Regions from separate parts of the Streptomyces sp. NPDC056503 genome, predicted to be linked through region 3. Evidence: riboswitches for the same ligand, from Rfam matches in the RefSeq annotation. Region 3 holds a riboswitch; each other region holds the start of a gene.
What was found. A riboswitch is a leader RNA that binds a small molecule or an ion and turns the genes downstream of it on or off. The one in region 3 is predicted to bind cobalamin.

Region 1 (3,309 bases), on a different contig from region 3:
TCCTCCGGCGAGGGGACGCGGGGGGAGTGGATGTCCCAGACGCCGGGACCGGCCTCGCGCGGGTAGCCGTGCTCCGCGAGCTCGTGGGCGACCCGCATGTGGGAGCGGGCGGCCTCCAGGCTGATGACGTCGGCGTCGAGGTCGTCGATCGCCCGCACGATGTCGCCGAACTCGGCGTAGCACATGTGGGTGTGGATCTGGGTGTCCGGCCGTACCCCGCTCGTGGTGAGGCGGAAGGCCTCCGTCGCCCAGGCGAGGTAGGCGGCGCGGTCGGCGGAGCGCAGTGGCAGGGTCTCGCGCAGGGCGGGCTCGTCGACCTGGATCACCGGAGTCCCCGCCGCCTCCAGGTCGTCGACCTCGTCGCGCAGGGCGAGGGCGACCTGGCGGGCGGTGTCGCCGAGGGGCTGGTCGTCGCGGACGAACGACCAGGCGAGCATGGTGACCGGGCCGGTGAGCATGCCCTTGACCGGCTTGGTGGTGAGGGACTGGGCGTACGCCGTCCAGCGCACCGTCATGGGTGCCGGGCGGGAGATGTCGCCGGCCAGGATCGGCGGGCGGACGTACCGGGTGCCGTACGACTGCACCCAGCCGTGCCGGGTGGCGAGGTAGCCGTCGAGCCGCTCGGCGAAGTACTGCACCATGTCGTCGCGTTCGGGTTCGCCGTGGACCAGGACGTCGAGTCCGGTCTTCTCCTGGAAGGAGACCACCTCCCGGATCTCCGCCCTGATGCGCTCCTCGTAGCCGTCGGTGCCGATCCGTCCGGCCCGCAGGTCGGCGCGGGCGGCGCGCAGCGCGGAGGTCTGCGGGAAGGAGCCGATGGTGGTGGTCGGGAGCAGCGGCAGGCCGAGGCGGGCGCGCTGGGCGGGGGCGCGCTCGGGGTACGGCCGCGACCTGCTGCCGTCCGCCCCGGTGACGGCCCCGGCCCGGGCGCGCACGGCGGGAACGCGGGTGAGGGGGGACCCGGCGCGGGAGGCGAGCGCGGCGCGGTTGGCGGCGAGTTCGCCGGTGATGGCGCCGGTGCCCTGGGCGAGGCCCGTGGCGAGGGTGACGACCTCGGCGGTCTTCTGCCGGGCGAAGGAGAGCCAGCGCAGGATCTGCGGATCGACGTCCTTCTCGGCCGTGGCGTCCAGCGGCACGTGGAGGAGGGAGCAGGAGGCGGCGACGTCGACGCGGTCCGCGAGGCCGAGGAGGGTGCCGAGGGTGGTGAGCGACCTCTCCAGGTCGTCGACCCAGATGTTGCGGCCGTTCACCACGCCCGCGACGAGTCGCTTTCCGGGCAGGCCGCCGACGGCGGCGAGCCCTTCCAGATGGGCCGCCGCCGGCTCGGTGAAGTCGAGCGCGAGGCCGTCGACCGGCGCCTTGGCGAGGACGGGGAGGGCGTCGCCGAGGTGGCCGAAGTAGGAGGCGACGAGGAGCTTCGGCCGGTCGGTGAGCGCCCCGAGCGCGCGGTAGGCGCGGGCGGTGGCGTCCAGTTGGGCCGGGGTGCGGTCCTGGACCAGGGCCGGCTCGTCGAGCTGTACCCACCGCGCGCCGGCCGCCCGCAGGTCGGCGAGGACCTCGGCGTAGACGGGCAGCAGGCGGTCCAGGAGGGTCAGGGGTTCGAAGTCCGCCGCCACCCCGGGGGCCGGCTTGGCCAGCAGGAGGTAGGTGACCGGACCCACCAGCACGGGCCGTGCGGCCGGGCCGAGGGCCAGGGCCTCCTTCAGCTCCGCGACCTGCTTCGCGGAGTCCGCCGTGAAGACCGTGCCAGGTCCCAACTCGGGTACGAGGTAGTGGTAGTTGGTGTCGAACCACTTGGTCATCTCCAGCGGTGCCACGTCCTGGGTGCCCCGCGCCATGGCGAAGTAGCCGTCCAGGGCGTCGGTGGCCACGGCGTCCCGGTGGCGGTCGGGGATCGCGCCCACCATCACCGTGGTGTCCAGGACGTGGTCGTAGAGGGAGAAGTCGCCGGTCGGCACCTCGGTGATGCCGGCTTCGGCGAGCTGCCGCCAGTTCGCGCGGCGCAGTCCGGCGGCGGTGGTCCGGAGGGCTTCGGCGGTGACCCGGCCCTTCCAGTACCCCTCGACCGCCTTCTTCAGTTCCCGGCCCTGCCCCTGACGGGGGTAGCCGTACACGGTGGCCCGTGCTGCCGCGGCTGCGGACTTCGTGGTCACGGAGATCTCCTTCGCGAGACGGATCCCTGAGGTCCGGGGACCTGACCAGGCGCGAGGAGTGACCGGAGACGGAGGGTGCGCCCGCGTGTGACACGGCGCGGTCGTCCGCTCGTATGGTCGCCGACCCGCCCTCGAGGTCACCGGATGACCGCGCGCGGAATCGTCCGCGTGCGGGCAACGGGCAGGTCTTCGGACTCGCGGGCGCGCCCTCCTTCCGGAGGACTCCTACTGGCCGTCGCTTCCCAGGCCCGGTACGTCGGACCCAGTGCGTATGACGGCGGTCGTTCCCACTCACCGCTGCGGGGCAGTCCCGGATTCCCACCGGGTTCCCTCTTGCGACGCTCCCGCCTGGCGGGCGGGGCGAACCAGCTGCGCCGTCATCATACGGTCCCCGGGAGCGGCGGCCGCTCCGAGGACGTGCCCGCGCGCGGCGACAGGGGCCGTCCGCTCACCACGTTCCACCGGCCGGCCCGGCCGCTCAACTCCGTTGCGCTCGAAGGGCGTACGTCCACCCGCCAGAAGGCGGCGTCGCCGGCGCCGAGCGCGTGGACGACGGCGGCGCGCACGACGTCGGGCTCCACCACGGCCACGACCCGCCCCGGCGACCCGTCCCGGAGGGAGTCCAGCCAGGCCCCGACCCGGAGCCGGAGGTCCCGGACCGACTCCCCGCCGTGCGGTGCGGCGGCGGGGTCGGACAGCCAGCGGGCCACGCCCTCCGCCTCGGTGGCGGCGACGTCGTCCAGCGTCCGGCCGCGCCACCGGCCCATGGCGCAGCCGGCGAGCGCCGGGGTCGGCACCGCCCGCTCCAGCCCGAGGGCCCGCGCGGTGTCGCCGCAGCGCCGGGACGGCGAGGCGAACGCCGTGACGTCCGCGCCGAAGACGCCTGCCGCGGCCCTGGTCCGCGCCTCGCCGTCCGCGTCCAGCGGCCCGTCGTCGTCGAAGCGGACCTGCCGCAGCGCCTCGCCCGCGGCGGGGGAGACGAGCGTCACCCGTGTGGTCATCGGTCCCTCGGTCCTCTCGCGGGCGGTTCCGTGCCCGTGTCCGGGCCGCACCCTAACCCGCGGTCGCGCACGGGGAGTGATCCATCACTCACCCCCTTGGCGGGATGTCATGCACGCGGTACGTTCTCGGCGACATCTGAACAACGTGACGACGG
Region 2 (6,636 bases), on a different contig from region 3:
AGCGGGTCGCCCTCGGCGAGGACGGCCACCGTGCGGCCCGCGTCGAGGTGGGCGGCGAGCCGGGCCGCGGCCTCCTCGTAGAAGTCGTCGAGGGCGCCGCGGTAGCCGCCGGGGTGGTCGGTCGTCTCCACGGTGAGCGGGTACATCAGCCGCTCCTCGACGTGGTCCTCGCGCAGGTGCCCGGCGGCGATGGAGCGGGCTATCGAGCGGCCGTGGCGGGCCGAGTGGTAGGCGATGACGTCGGCCTCGGCGATCGCCTTCACGGCGGCGAGGGTGAGCAGGTCCGGGTCGCCGGGGCCGAGGCCGACCCCGTACAGCTTGCCCTTCACGTGGCCCTTCACATCGGTCACTGCTGGATCTCCGGTTCGTGCGCGAGGGCGTTGAGGGCGGCGGCGGTGATGGCACTGCCGCCGCGCCGGCCACGGACCACGAGGTAGTCGAGGCCGAGGTCGTTGGCGGCGAGGGCGTCCTTGGACTCGGCGGCGCCGATGAACCCGACGGGGACGCCGAGGACGGCGGCGGGCTTCGGCGCGCCCTTCGCGATCATCTCCAGGAGGTGGAAGAGGGCGGTGGGGGCGTTGCCGATGGCGACGACGGAGCCTTCGAGGCGGTCCCGCCACAGTTCGAGGGCGGCGGCGGAGCGGGTGGTGCCGAGCTCGGCGGCGAGGGCGGGCACGGCCGGGTCGGAGAGCGCGCAGAGCACCTCGTTGTCGGCGGGCAGCCGCTTGCGGGTGACGCCGGAGGCGACCATCTGCGCGTCGCAGAGGATGGGGGCGCCGGCCTGGAGCGCGGCGCGGGCGCTCGCGACGACCCCGGGGGAGTACGCGATGTCCCGGACGAGGTCGGTCATGCCGCAGGCGTGGATCATGCGGACGGCGACCGTGGCGAGGTCGGCGGGCAGGGCGCCGAGGTCCGCCTCGGCGCGGATCGTGGCGAAGGAGCGGCGGTAGATCTCGGCGCCGTCTTTCTCGTACTCGTACATCCTCAGCTCTCCATCGATCTCTTGCGGGCCGCCGCGACGGCCTCGGCCAGGGCGGTACGGGGGACGGGGGCGCCGTCCAGCAGATAGGTGTCGGAGTCCCGGGCGGTGACCTCGATCCGGGTGCCGTGCGGATGCCCGCAGCGGCGCTCGCAGCCGGAGTAGTGCACGGGCAGCGGCCCGCCGGGCGCGCGGGCCGCGTCGGCGCGGACGTCGGCGAGGGACTTGGCGCAGCCCGGGGTCCCGGTGCAGGCGGTGACGCCGGCGCCGGGGTCGGCGGGGTCGGTGATCAGCCCGTGGGCGGCGAGCGCGGGGAGATCCGGGAGCCGGTCCCCGGGCGCTCCCACGACGACCACCCCGCGCCACGGGGTGAGGCGCGCTTCCGCCGCGCCCTCGCCGAGCGCCCGCAGCTGGGCGGCGGTCAGCCGGCCGAGGGGGGCGAGGACGTGCAGGGCGTGGTCGCCGAGCGGGCCGGGTGCGGGCGGCGGCGCCGACGGGTGGGGGAGGGAGGGTACGGGCTCCGCGGTGATCGCCGCGCGGGCCAGGGCGCCGGCCCACTCCGGGAGGTGCTCGGGCGGGAGCTCGCGCGGGCGCCACGCGCCGGTCCCGGCGGCCTCGGCGGCGTCGAGGAAGGCGAGGGCGCAGGCGAGGGCGGCGGGGACGGCGTCGGCGGCGGGCAGCCGGAAGGTCCGGGAGCCGGCCCGCAGGAGCGCGGTGCCGTCCGGTGCTGCGATCAAGGTCACATCGCCGCCGAGTCCGGCGACGTCGCCGCGGCCGTCGTCGAGGACGAAGAGGAAGCGGCCGGAGAGGGCCGCCGCGCGGGGCTCCGCGCAGAGGGCGGAGTCCAGTGCCCGGGCCCACAACTGCACGTCGGCGTGGCCGAGTCCGTCGAGTCCGGCGGCCGGGGAGGCGACGATGTTGCGGACCCGCTCGTGGGTGGGGGAGGGCAGCAGGCCGGCGTCGGCGAGGAGCGCGGCGAGCCGGGCGCCGCAGTCGTCGCCCAGGCCGCGCAGCTCGGCGTTGCCGCGCGAGGTGACGGAGAGGCTGCCGTCGCCGAGGGTCTCGGCGGCGTCGGCCAGGACCACGATCTGACGAGCTGTCACCCTGCCTGCGGGGAGGCGGAGTCGGGCGAGGAACCCGTCGGCGGCGGCGTGCAGCCGGAGCGCCCCCGGGCACGCGTCGCCACGGTCCCTTATCGGAGCTTCGCCCGGTTCGGGCGGTGTGGTCGGGGTCGGCGGCATGGCGGCGAGCATACCCACGGGGAACCGGGCGGCCACCGAGTGTGATCCGGCCGACTCTCCCGCCCCCTCCGGCCCGCCGACGGCACGCTCTACTATGCAGATCGGCATGGGGTCCCAGGACCCCGGGGAGGAAGCCCGGTGAGAATCCGGCGCGGTCCCGCCACTGTGAGCCCGTACCAGCGATGGCACGGGTGAGTCAGGAACTCCCGCCGTCCATACGACCACCCGGGGCGCGGACAACCCCGAGGAAGGGCCTGAGCCTCGCCATGCTCCTGCTGCTGTCGCACTCCGACACCGACCTGCTCAGCGCCCGCGCGGCCCACGCCGCCGCGCCCGAAGGCCCGGTCGCGTACCGCTTCGCCAACCCCTCCCGGCTCCCGCTCGCCGACCTCCCGGGCCTCCTCGACGGCGCCGAGCTCGTCGTCGTCCGCCTCCTCGGCGGCGTCCGCTCCTGGCAGGAAGGGCTCGACGCGGTCCTCGCCACGGGCAAGCCGGTCGTCGTCCTCAGCGGCGAACAGGCCCCCGACGCCCAGCTGATGGCCGCCTCCACCGTGCCGATCGGCGTCGCCACCGAGGCGCACGCCTACCTCGCCCACGGCGGCCCCGCCAACCTGGCGCAGCTGGCCCGCTTCCTCTCCGACACCGTGCTGCTCACCGGCCACGGCTTCGAGGCCCCGGCCGCCGCCCCCACCTGGGGCCCGCTGGAGCGGACCGCCCGCCCCACCGACGGCCCGACGGTCGCCGTGCTCTACTACCGCGCCCACCACATGAGCGGGAACACCGCCTTCGTCGGCGCCCTCTGCGACGCGATCGAGGACGCCGGGGCCCGCGCCCTCCCGCTGTACGTGGCCTCGCTGCGCGCCCCCGAGGAGGAGCTGCTCGCCGTCCTGCGGGGGGCCGACGCGATCGTCACCACCGTCCTCGCCGCCGGCGGCACCAAGCCGGCCGCCGCGCAGGCCGGCGGCGACGAGGAGGCCTGGGACGCGGGCGCGCTCGCCGCGCTCGACGTGCCCGTCCTCCAGGCGCTCTGCCTGACCGGCTCGCGCTCCGCCTGGGAGGAGAACGACGAGGGCCTGTCGCCGCTGGACGCGGCCAGCCAGGTCGCCGTCCCCGAGTTCGACGGGCGGCTCATCACCGTCCCGTTCTCCTTCAAGGAGATCGACCCCGACGGGCTGCCCGCCTACGTCGCCGACGCCGAGCGCGCCGCCCGCGTCGCCGGCATCGCCGTCCGGCACGCCCGCCTGCGGCACATCCCGAACGCCGAGAAGAAGCTGGCGCTCGTCCTCTCCGCGTACCCGACGAAGCACTCCCGCATCGGCAACGCCGTCGGCCTCGACACCCCCGCCTCCGCCGTCTCCCTGCTGCGCCGCCTCATCGCCGAGGGATACGACTTCGGCCCGGAGGCGGACCTCCCCGGTCTGGTCTCCGGCGACGGCGACGAGCTGATCTACGCCCTCATCGAGGCCGGCGGCCACGACCAGGACTGGCTCACCGAGGAGCAGCTGGCGAAGAACCCGGTCCGCATCCCGGCCGCCGACTACAAGCGCTGGTACGCGACCCTGCCCGAGGAACTGCGCACCCACGTCGAGGAGCACTGGGGCCCGGCGCCCGGCGAGATGTTCCTCGACCGCTCCCGCAACCCGGAGGGCGACATCGTCCTCGCCGCGCTGCGCCGCGGGAACCTCCTGGTCCTCATCCAGCCGCCGCGCGGCTTCGGCGAGAACCCGATCGCGATCTACCACGACCCCGACCTCCCGCCGTCCCACCACTACCTGGCCGCCTACCGCTGGATCGCCGCCCGCGCCGAGGACGGCGGCTTCGGCGCCGACGCCATGGTCCACCTGGGCAAGCACGGCAACCTGGAGTGGCTGCCCGGCAAGAACGCCGGCCTCTCCGCCGCCTGCGGCCCGGACGCGGCCCTCGGCGACCTGCCGCTCGTCTACCCCTTCCTCGTCAACGACCCGGGCGAGGGCACCCAGGCCAAGCGCCGCGTCCACGCCACCCTGGTCGACCACCTCGTGCCGCCGATGGCCCGCGCCGACTCCTACGGCGACATCGCGCGCCTGGAGCAGCTGCTCGACGAGTACGCGCAGATCTCCTCCATGGACCCGGCGAAGCTGCCCGCGATCCGCGCCCAGATCTGGACCCTGATCCAGGCCGCCCGGCTCGACCACGACCTCGGTCTCCAGGAGCGCCCGGAGGACGACGGCTTCGACGACTTCCTGCTCCACGTCGACGGCTGGCTGTGCGAGGTCAAGGACGCCCAGATCCGCGACGGCCTGCACGTCCTCGGCGGCGCCCCGGAGGGCGAGGCCCGGGTCAACCTGGTCCTCTCCATCCTCCGCGCCCGCCAGATCTGGGGCGGCACGCAGGCGCTGCCCGGTCTGCGCGAGGCGCTCGGCCTGGACGAGTCCGCCGCGACCCGGACCACCGCCGACGAGGCGGAGGCGAAGGCCCGCGAGCTGGTCGAGGCGATGGAGGCCGCCGACTGGTCCGTGGACGCGGTCCCGGCGGTCGCGGCCGCGTACGGCCCCGAGGTCCAGGCCGTGCTCCGCTTCGCCTGCGAGCAGGTCGTGCCGCGCCTCGCCGCCACCACCGACGAGCTCGCCCACGCGGTGCACGCCCTGAACGGCGGCTTCGTGCCCGCCGGCCCGTCCGGTTCCCCGCTCCGCGGCCTGGTCAACGTGCTGCCGACCGGCCGGAACTTCTACTCCGTCGACCCCAAGGCCGTGCCGTCCCGGCTCGCCTGGGAGACCGGCCAGGCGCTCGCCGACTCCCTCCTGGAGCGGTACCGCGCCGACAACGGCGAGTGGCCGACCTCCGTCGGCCTCTCCCTGTGGGGGACGAGCGCGATGCGCACCGCCGGCGACGACGTCGCCGAGGCGCTGGCCCTGCTCGGCGTCCGCCCGCTGTGGGACGAGGCCTCGCGCCGCGTCAACGGCCTGGAGCCGATCCCGCTCGCCGAGCTCGGCCGCCCCCGCGTCGACGTCACGCTGCGCATCTCCGGCTTCTTCCGGGACGCGTTCCCGCACGTCATCGGCCTCCTCGACGACGCCGTCCGGCTGGTGGCGGGGCTCGACGAGCCCGCCGACGCCAACTACGTCCGCGCCCACGCCCAGGCCGACCTCGCCGAGCACGGCGACGAACGCCGCGCCACCACCCGCATCTTCGGCTCCCGCCCCGGCACCTACGGCGCGGGCATCCTCCAGCTGATCGACTCGCGGGACTGGCGGACCGACGCCGACCTCGCCGAGGTGTACACGGTGTGGGGCGGGTACGCGTACGGGCGCGGGCTCGAAGGACGCCCGGCGCGCGCCGAGATGGAGACCGCGTACAAGCGGATCGCGGTGGCGGCGAAGAACACCGACACCCGCGAGCACGACATCGCCGACTCGGACGACTACTTCCAGTACCACGGCGGCATGGTGGCCACCGTCCGCGCGCTGCGCGGCACCGCCCCCGAGGCGTACATCGGCGACTCGACCCGGCCGGAGACCGTCCGCACCCGGACGCTGGTGGAGGAGACCTCCCGGGTCTTCCGGGCCCGGGTGGTCAACCCGCGCTGGATCGAGGCGATGCGCCGCCACGGCTACAAGGGCGCCTTCGAGCTGGCCGCGACCGTCGACTACCTCTTCGGCTACGACGCCACGACCGGGGTCGTCGCCGACTGGATGTACGACAAGCTCACCCAGGAGTACGTCCTCGACGAGACCAACCAGGCCTTCCTCAAGGAGGCCAACCCCTGGGCCCTGCACGGCATCGCCGAACGCCTCCTGGAGGCCGAGTCGCGCGGCATGTGGGAGAAGCCGGACCCGGAGACCCTGGCCGCCCTGCGCCAGGTGTTCCTGGAGACGGAGGGCGACCTGGAGGGTTCGGACGACTAGACGGCGACGGGCGGCGACTGGGCGGCGACGAGGGCCGGCGGGAGTTCCAGGCGCCGGCCCCGGAAGCCCGCCCGCAGCCGTCGGTCGTGGCTGACGACCACCAGCGTGCCCCGGTAGGAGGCGAGCGCGGCCTCGATCTCCTCCACGAGCGCCGGCGCGAGGTGGTTGGTCGGTTCGTCGAGGAGGAGCAGGTCGGCCGGGGCGGTCACCAGACGGGCCAGGTCCAGCTTGCGGCGCCCGCCCGTCGACAGCAGTCGGACCGGGGTCGACAGATCCCGGGCCGTGAAGAGCCCGAGGGCGAGCAGTTCGTCCTCGCGGCCCTCTCCGAAGGCCTCGCCCACCGTACGGGGGTCGTGGGGTGAGGCCGTGTCCTGGCGGAGCAGTCCGACCCGGGCGGGCACGGTCACCGTGCCCGCGTCCGGGGCGATCTCGCCCGCCAGGACCCGGAGGAGGGTGGTCTTCCCCGCGCCGTTGGGGCCGGTGACGAGCAGCCGCTCGCCCGGTCCGAGGCGCAGGGCGTCGAGTCGGAGGC
Region 3 (6,636 bases):
TGCGCTTCTGGTTCGACCGCGGTGTCGACGGCATCCGCGTCGACTCCGCCGCCATGTGCAGCAAGGACCCCGCGCTGCCCGACTACGACCACACCGTCTTCCCCGACCCCCACCCCTACGTCGACCTCGACGCCAACCACGACATCTACCGCGGCTGGCGCGCCGTCGCCGACTCCTACCCCGAGCCCCGCGCCCTCATCGGTGAGGTCTGGCTGGCCGACCCCGCCCGCTTCGCCCGGTACCTCCGCGCCGACGAGCTCCACGCCGCCTTCAACTTCGACTTCCTCGGCTGCGCCTGGGACGCCACCGCCCTGCGCGCCGTCATCGACCAGACCCTCGCTGTCCACGCCACCGTGAACGCCCCCAGCACCTGGGTACTGTCCAACCACGACGTCACCCGCCACGTCACCCGCTACGGACGCCCCGACACCAGCACCGCCGCCGGCATCCGCCAGTACAACCCCGTCGTCGACGAGGACCTCGGCCGCCGCCGCGCCCGCGCCGCCGCCCTGCTCACCATGGCCCTGCCCGGCGCCGTCTACGTCTACCAGGGCGAAGAACTCGGCCTGCCCGAGGTCGAGGACATCCCCGCCGACCGCCGCGACGACCCCATCTACCACCGCACCGGCGGCGAAGACCCCGGCCGCGACGGCTGCCGCGTCCCCCTCCCCTGGAGCGGAACCACCGAGCCCTACGGCTTCAGCCCCGCCGACGCCACCACCCGGCCCTGGCTTCCGCAACCCTCCACCTGGGCCCACCTGACCGCCGCCGCCCAGGAACACGACCCGGCCTCCATGCTCACCCTCTACCGCACCGCCCTCACGCTGCGCGCCGCCGAGACCTCCCTCGGCGACGGCCCCGCGCAGTGGCTCACCACCGCCCCGGACGTCCTCGCCTTCACCCGCGGCACCGACTTCCTGTGCGTGGTCAACCTCTCCGCCACCACCGTCCCCCTCCCCTCCCACACCGACGTCCTGCTGTCCTCCCTCCCCCTCGCCGGCGGTCTGCTTCCTCCCGACACCGCCGCCTGGCTGCGCGTCTGACCCCACCACGCGCCCCGGCACCCGTGCCGCGGCCGACGGAGAGGACCCGGGCCGGCGCCGGATGCGGCGCCGGCCCGGTACCGGCCGCGGGTCAGGGTCACGCTGCCTTCCGGTCGGCGGGCTTCTCCGTCCCGGTGGTCACCCGTGCTCCTCGGAAGAGCACCGGGAGCCACAGGAGACATGCCAGCAGGGGGACCGCTGCGTAGGCGGCCATGCCCACGCTGGAGCCCGACCCGTCCATGAGCGTGCCGAGGACGAGATAGCCGATGCCGATGAGCCCCGACTCCACGAACGTGATCATCGACAGCAGGCTCGCCCGGTGGCGCGACGGCACGGCCTCGTTGAACACGTTGTCCACGATCACGGCGGTGATCTCGGGGATCCCGACCAGGAGCAGGAACGCGGCGATGGTGACCCAGACGAGGCCGAGGCCGCTCAGGCCGAGCGCCACGGCGAGCGTCAGGAGGGACACCGGGACGACGACCCGATACCCGAGGCGCCGGTCCGCGCGGTCCGACAGCAGCGGAGTGAGCCCGCCGACGAAGAATCCCGCCGCTACGACCCCGCCGACCAACGCGGTGCCCGCCCCCTGATCGGAGAGGGTCTTCTGCAGGAAGACGATGTACGGCGTCAGCGTCGCGTGCATCAGTCCGGACACCACGACGAGCGTCACGAGCGCCGGCGTGGCGACCCGGAGCACCGCCCGCCACGCCGTGGTGTCGCCGTGCCCCTCACCGGCTCCGTCCCGCTCGTCCACCGCGTCCGCGCCGCGGATCTCGGGCACCCGTGACATCAGCACCACCACGGCCAGGAGGAGGCACGCCGCCGAACCGACGTAGACGACCGCCCAGGAGATCCGCTGCAGTTGGCCGCCGAGGACGATGGCGACTCCCGAGGTGACCGTCCCGAGCATGGTGAACCGGGACCTGATCCTGACGTAGCCGGCCGTCGCACCGCGGCGCACGAGAAGGTCGTACAGCAGAGCGGTGTCCGAACCGGACACACATGCCATGCCGACGCCCTGCACGATGAACAACGTCAGGAACACCCAGTAGGGGGAGAACGCCACCTGCCCGAGCAGACATCCCGCTATCAGCACCTGGCCGATCACGATGGCGGCGCGCCTGCCGATGCGGTCGGCGATGATCCCCGTCGGCAACTCCGCGACTCCGCTGACCAGGTAGAGCAGGGTCTGGAGCAGGGCCACCTGCCCGGCGGAGAAGCCCCGCTGCTGGAGGAAGAGGACGAAGACGCCGCGCTGGAACAGCGTGTTGGCGAGCACGGCGTACACGTAGAACGGGCGCGTGACGCCTCGTGCCGCATCGTCGACTGCGGCCGACCCGCCGAGGGCCTCCGTGGTACCGGTCATACTGCGAGCTCCCCCTGCTGACTCCGACGACATCGCGCTGCCCCGTCGGACCGACTCTCTCACCGACACGGCCCGGCCCCGACCGGTGGCGCACCCGTGCGCGCCCGCCTCCCTGCGTCGATAATCGCGTAGTGACGCGCACCGCAAAGGCCCGCCCCTCGAATCGGGCCTGACATCTCCTCAGGAGGTATCCGTGAAGATGCTGATCAACGTGCCGGAGACCGTCGTCGCCGATGGGCTGCGCGGGCTCGCCGCCGCTCATCCGGAGCTGACCGTGGACGTCGAGCGGCGGGTGGTGGTGCGGAGGGACGCGCCGGTCGCGGGGAAGGTGGCGCTGGTCTCGGGGGGCGGGTCGGGGCACGAGCCCTTGCACGCGGGGTTCGTGGGGCCGGGGATGCTGGACGGGGCCTGCCCCGGAGAGATCTTCACGTCGCCCGTGCCGACGCAGATGGTGAGGGCCGCGGCCGCCGTGGACAGCGGCGCCGGGGTGCTGTTCGTGGTGAAGAACTACACCGGGGACGTGCTGAACTTCGAGATGGCCGCCGAGCTCGCCGAGGACGAGGGCATCCAGGTCGCCAAGGTGCTCGTCGACGACGACGTGGCCGTGACGGACAGTCTGTACACGGCGGGGCGGCGCGGGACCGGGGCCACGCTCTTCGTGGAGAAGCTCGCCGGGGCGGCGGCCGAGGAGGGTGCGCCGCTGGAGCGGGTGGAGGCGGTGGCGCGGCGGGTGGTCGCGCGCTCGCGGTCGTTCGGGGTGGCGCTGGGTGCCTGCACCACCCCGGCCAAGGGGAGTCCGACCTTCGACCTGCCGCCCGGGGAGCTGGAGTTGGGCGTCGGCATCCACGGTGAACCGGGGCGGGAACGGCGCGGGATGATGACCGCCCGGGAGATCGCCGAGGTCGCCGTCGACGCCGTCCTGGACGATCTGCGCCCCTCGGATCCCGTCCTGCTTCTGGTGAACGGGATGGGCGGGACGCCGCTCCTGGAGCTGTACGGGTTCAACGCCGAGGTGCGGCGGATCCTCGACGCGCGCCGGGTGCCGGTGGCGCGGACGCTGGTCGGGAACTACGTGACCTCGCTCGACATGGCGGGCTGCTCGGTGACCCTGTGCGCCGCGGACGAGGAGCTGCTGCGGCTGTGGGACGCGCCGGTGGCCACCGCCGCCCTGCGCTGGGGCCGGTGAGCGGGCGATGACGGAGACGTACGGCGGCGCCTTCGCGGTGCGGTGGATGGAGGCCGTCGCGGCGGCCGTCGAGCGGGAGGCCGGGCGGCTCACCGACCTGGACGCGGCGATCGGCGACGCGGACCACGGGGCCAACCTGAAGCGCGGTTTCGCCGCCGTGGCCGGGACGCTGGCGAAGGAGCCGCCCGCGACGCCGGGCGCGGTCCTCGTCACCGCCGGAGGGCAGCTGATCTCGACCGTCGGCGGAGCCTCGGGACCGCTCTACGGAACGCTGCTGCGGCGCACCGGGAAGGCGCTCGGCGAGGCCGGGGAGGTCTCGCGGGAGCAGCTGGCGGACGCGCTGGCCGCCGGGGTCGCCGCCGTCGGGCAGCTCGGCGGGGCGGTACCGGGCGACAAGACGATGCTGGACGCGCTGACGCCGGCCGTCGCGGCGCTGCGCGAGTCGTTCGCGGCCGCGCGCGCGGCGGCCGAGGCGGGCGCGCTCGCGACCGTACCGCTGCGGGCCCGCAAGGGGCGGGCCAGCTATCTCGGCGAGCGGTCGGTCGGACACCAGGACCCGGGGGCGACGTCCTCGGCGCTGCTGTTCGCCGCCCTGGAGGAGGTGACGGCCGGATGAGCGGGGTCGGGGACCGGGTGGGGATCGTGCTGGTCTCGCACAGCGCGGTCGTCGCCGCGGCCGTCGCGGAGCTGGCCCGCGGGCTCGCCGGCGGCGGTGACACGGCGCCGGTCGCGGCGGCCGGCGGCACCCCCGACGGCGGACTCGGTACGAGCTCCGAGCTGATCGCCGCGGCGGCGAGGGACGTCGACGCGGGGGCCGGGGTGGCGCTCCTGGTGGACCTCGGCAGCGCGGTCCTCACGGTGAAGGCGCTGCTCGCGGAGGGCGACGAACTCCCGGAAGGGGCCCGGCTCGTCGACGCCCCCTTCGTCGAGGGAGCCGTGGCCGCCCTGGTGACGGCGAGTGCCGGCGGGGACCTCGACGCGGTGGCGGCCGCGGCCTCGGAGGCGTACGCCTACCGCAAGGTCTGACGCCCGCTGTCAGGGGCGCCCCGGCTGGGTTCCACGCCGTCGGGGCGCCCCTGGTCGTCCGAGCAGCAGCAACGCACTTGGACACGTCCACGCTAGTGCGGGGGTCTGACAACGGGGGTCCGACGCCGGGGCCTGGGCGCGGTCCGGGCGCGGTCCGGGCGCGGTGTCGGACCGCGAGTGACCGACCCCGCATTGTGATGAAGCAGGTCAACACACTAATGTCGCAGGGCCTTGGTGTTCGGGAAACCGGTGCAGTACCGGTGCGGCCCTCGCCACTGTGATCGGGAGGTCCGGCTCCGTCCCCTCGGGGAAGCCACTGCTCCGCCGCGGGAGACCGTCGCGGGGTGGGAAGGCGGAGTCGGGCGGCACTACCGTCAGCCAGGAGACCGGCCAGGGCGCGTTGTCCATCCACGAGGTGCTGGAGAGGGTCTCCCGATCATGCATATCGCCGAGGGGTACCTACCCCCCGTCCACGCGGCCGCCTGGGGCGTCGCATCGGCTCCGTTCGTCGTCCACGGCGTCCGCGCGCTCACCCGCGAGGTGCGCGCCAACCCCGAGTCCACCCTGCTGCTCGGCGCCTCCGGCGCCTTCACTTTCGTCCTCTCCGCGCTCAAACTGCCGTCGGTGACGGGAAGTTGTTCCCATCCGACGGGTACGGGACTGGGTGCCATCCTGTTCCGGCCGCCGATCATGGCGGTGCTCGGCACGATCACCCTGCTGTTCCAGGCGCTGCTGCTCGCCCACGGCGGGCTGACCACACTGGGCGCGAACGTCTTCTCGATGGCGATCGTCGGGCCGTGGGCCGGGTACGGCACGTACGTGCTGTTCCGGCGGTTCGGGGCGCCGCTGATGGTGGGGGTGTTCTTCGGCGCGTTCGCCGCCGACCTCTCCACCTACTGCGTGACCAGCGTCCAGCTGGCCCTCGCCTTCCCCGACCCGGGCAGCGGGGTGGCGGGGTCGCTCGCCAAGTTCGGCGGGATCTTCGCGGTGACGCAGATCCCGCTCGCGGTGAGCGAGGGGCTGCTGACCGTCCTGGTGATGCGGCTGCTCACGCAGTCCAGCAAGGGTGATCTGCTGCGGCTGGGCGTGCTCGCCCGGCCGCAGGCGGCGGAGCGGCGCGAGGAGGCGGCGGCGTGATGAGCCGGAACGCGAAGATCAATTCCCTGCTGCTCCTGCTGGTCGCGGCGCTGGCCGTGCTGCCGTTGGCGCTCGGTCTCGGCGATCACAAGGAGGAGCCGTTCACCGGCGCCGACGCCGAGGCCGAGACCGCGATCACGGAGATCGAACCGGACTACGAGCCGTGGTTCAGCCCGCTGTACGAGCCGCCGTCCGGTGAGATCGAGTCGGCGCTGTTCTCGCTCCAGGCGGCGCTGGGCGCCGGTGTCCTCGCGTACTACTTCGGGCTGCGGCGCGGCCGGCGGCAGGGCGAGGAGCGGGCGGCGGCCCGCGAGGGGAGCGGCGCGGACGCGACCGCCCCGGGCACCGGCACGGACGCGTAGCCGCCGATGCTGCCGATCGACGCGGCGGCGCACAGCAGCCGCTGGCGCCGCCGCCATCCGGCCGAGAAGGCCGTGCTCGGCTTCGGTCTGACACTCTGCGCGGTGTGCCTGCCGCCGTGGCCGGGGGCGCTCCTGGTCGCGGCGGCCACGCTCGCCGTGCTGCTCGGTCCGGCCGGTGTGCCGGGCCGGCAGCTGTGGCGGGCCTTCCGGATCCCGCTGGGCTTCTGCGTCACGGGGGCCGTTCCGCTGCTGTTCTCGGTGGGCGGGCCCGCCGGTCCCGTGGCCTGGGCTCCGGACGGTCCGACGCACGCCGGGGAGCTGCTGCTGCGGACGGCGTCGGCCTCGCTGGGGGTGCTGCTGTTCGCCTTCACCACGCCGGTCTCGGACGTGCTGCCGCGCCTCGTACGGGCCGGGGTGCCGGCGCCGGTGGTGGACGTGGCCCTGGTGATGTACCGGATCGTGTTCCTGCTCCTCGACGCGCAGGCCAAGGTGCGCCAGGCGCAGGCGGCACGG

Region 1: another riboswitch for cobalamin. It lies ahead of metE (5-methyltetrahydropteroyltriglutamate--homocysteine S-methyltransferase); the one in region 3 lies ahead of ACFQ8C_RS11035 (energy-coupling factor ABC transporter permease).
Region 2: another riboswitch for cobalamin. It lies ahead of cobN (cobaltochelatase subunit CobN); the one in region 3 lies ahead of ACFQ8C_RS11035 (energy-coupling factor ABC transporter permease).

Annotation. Positions count from the first base shown of each region.
Region 1 covers NZ_JBHTST010000160.1:14,119-17,427, reverse strand. The annotation lists gene metE (5-methyltetrahydropteroyltriglutamate--homocysteine S-methyltransferase) at 1-2,153, opposite strand, end outside; cobalamin riboswitch at 2,316-2,538, opposite strand; gene ACFQ8C_RS32490 (histidine phosphatase family protein) at 2,534-3,154, opposite strand.
Region 2 covers NZ_JBHTST010000041.1:32,862-39,497, forward strand. The annotation lists gene ACFQ8C_RS15190 (precorrin-2 C(20)-methyltransferase) at 1-329, opposite strand, end outside; gene ACFQ8C_RS15195 (precorrin-8X methylmutase) at 347-982, opposite strand; gene cobG (precorrin-3B synthase) at 985-2,220, opposite strand; cobalamin riboswitch at 2,312-2,448, shown strand; gene cobN (cobaltochelatase subunit CobN) at 2,487-6,104, shown strand; gene ACFQ8C_RS15210 (ABC-F family ATP-binding cassette domain-containing protein) at 6,101-6,636, opposite strand, start outside.
Region 3 covers NZ_JBHTST010000026.1:46,934-53,569, reverse strand. The annotation lists gene ACFQ8C_RS11060 (alpha-amylase family glycosyl hydrolase) at 1-1,043, shown strand, start outside; gene ACFQ8C_RS11055 (MFS transporter) at 1,141-2,412, opposite strand; gene dhaK (dihydroxyacetone kinase subunit DhaK) at 2,606-3,598, shown strand; gene dhaL (dihydroxyacetone kinase subunit DhaL) at 3,606-4,214, shown strand; gene ACFQ8C_RS11040 (PTS-dependent dihydroxyacetone kinase phosphotransferase subunit DhaM) at 4,211-4,624, shown strand; cobalamin riboswitch at 4,812-5,034, shown strand; gene ACFQ8C_RS11035 (energy-coupling factor ABC transporter permease) at 5,063-5,761, shown strand; gene ACFQ8C_RS11030 (energy-coupling factor ABC transporter substrate-binding protein) at 5,761-6,123, shown strand; gene cbiQ (cobalt ECF transporter T component CbiQ) at 6,130-6,636, shown strand, end outside.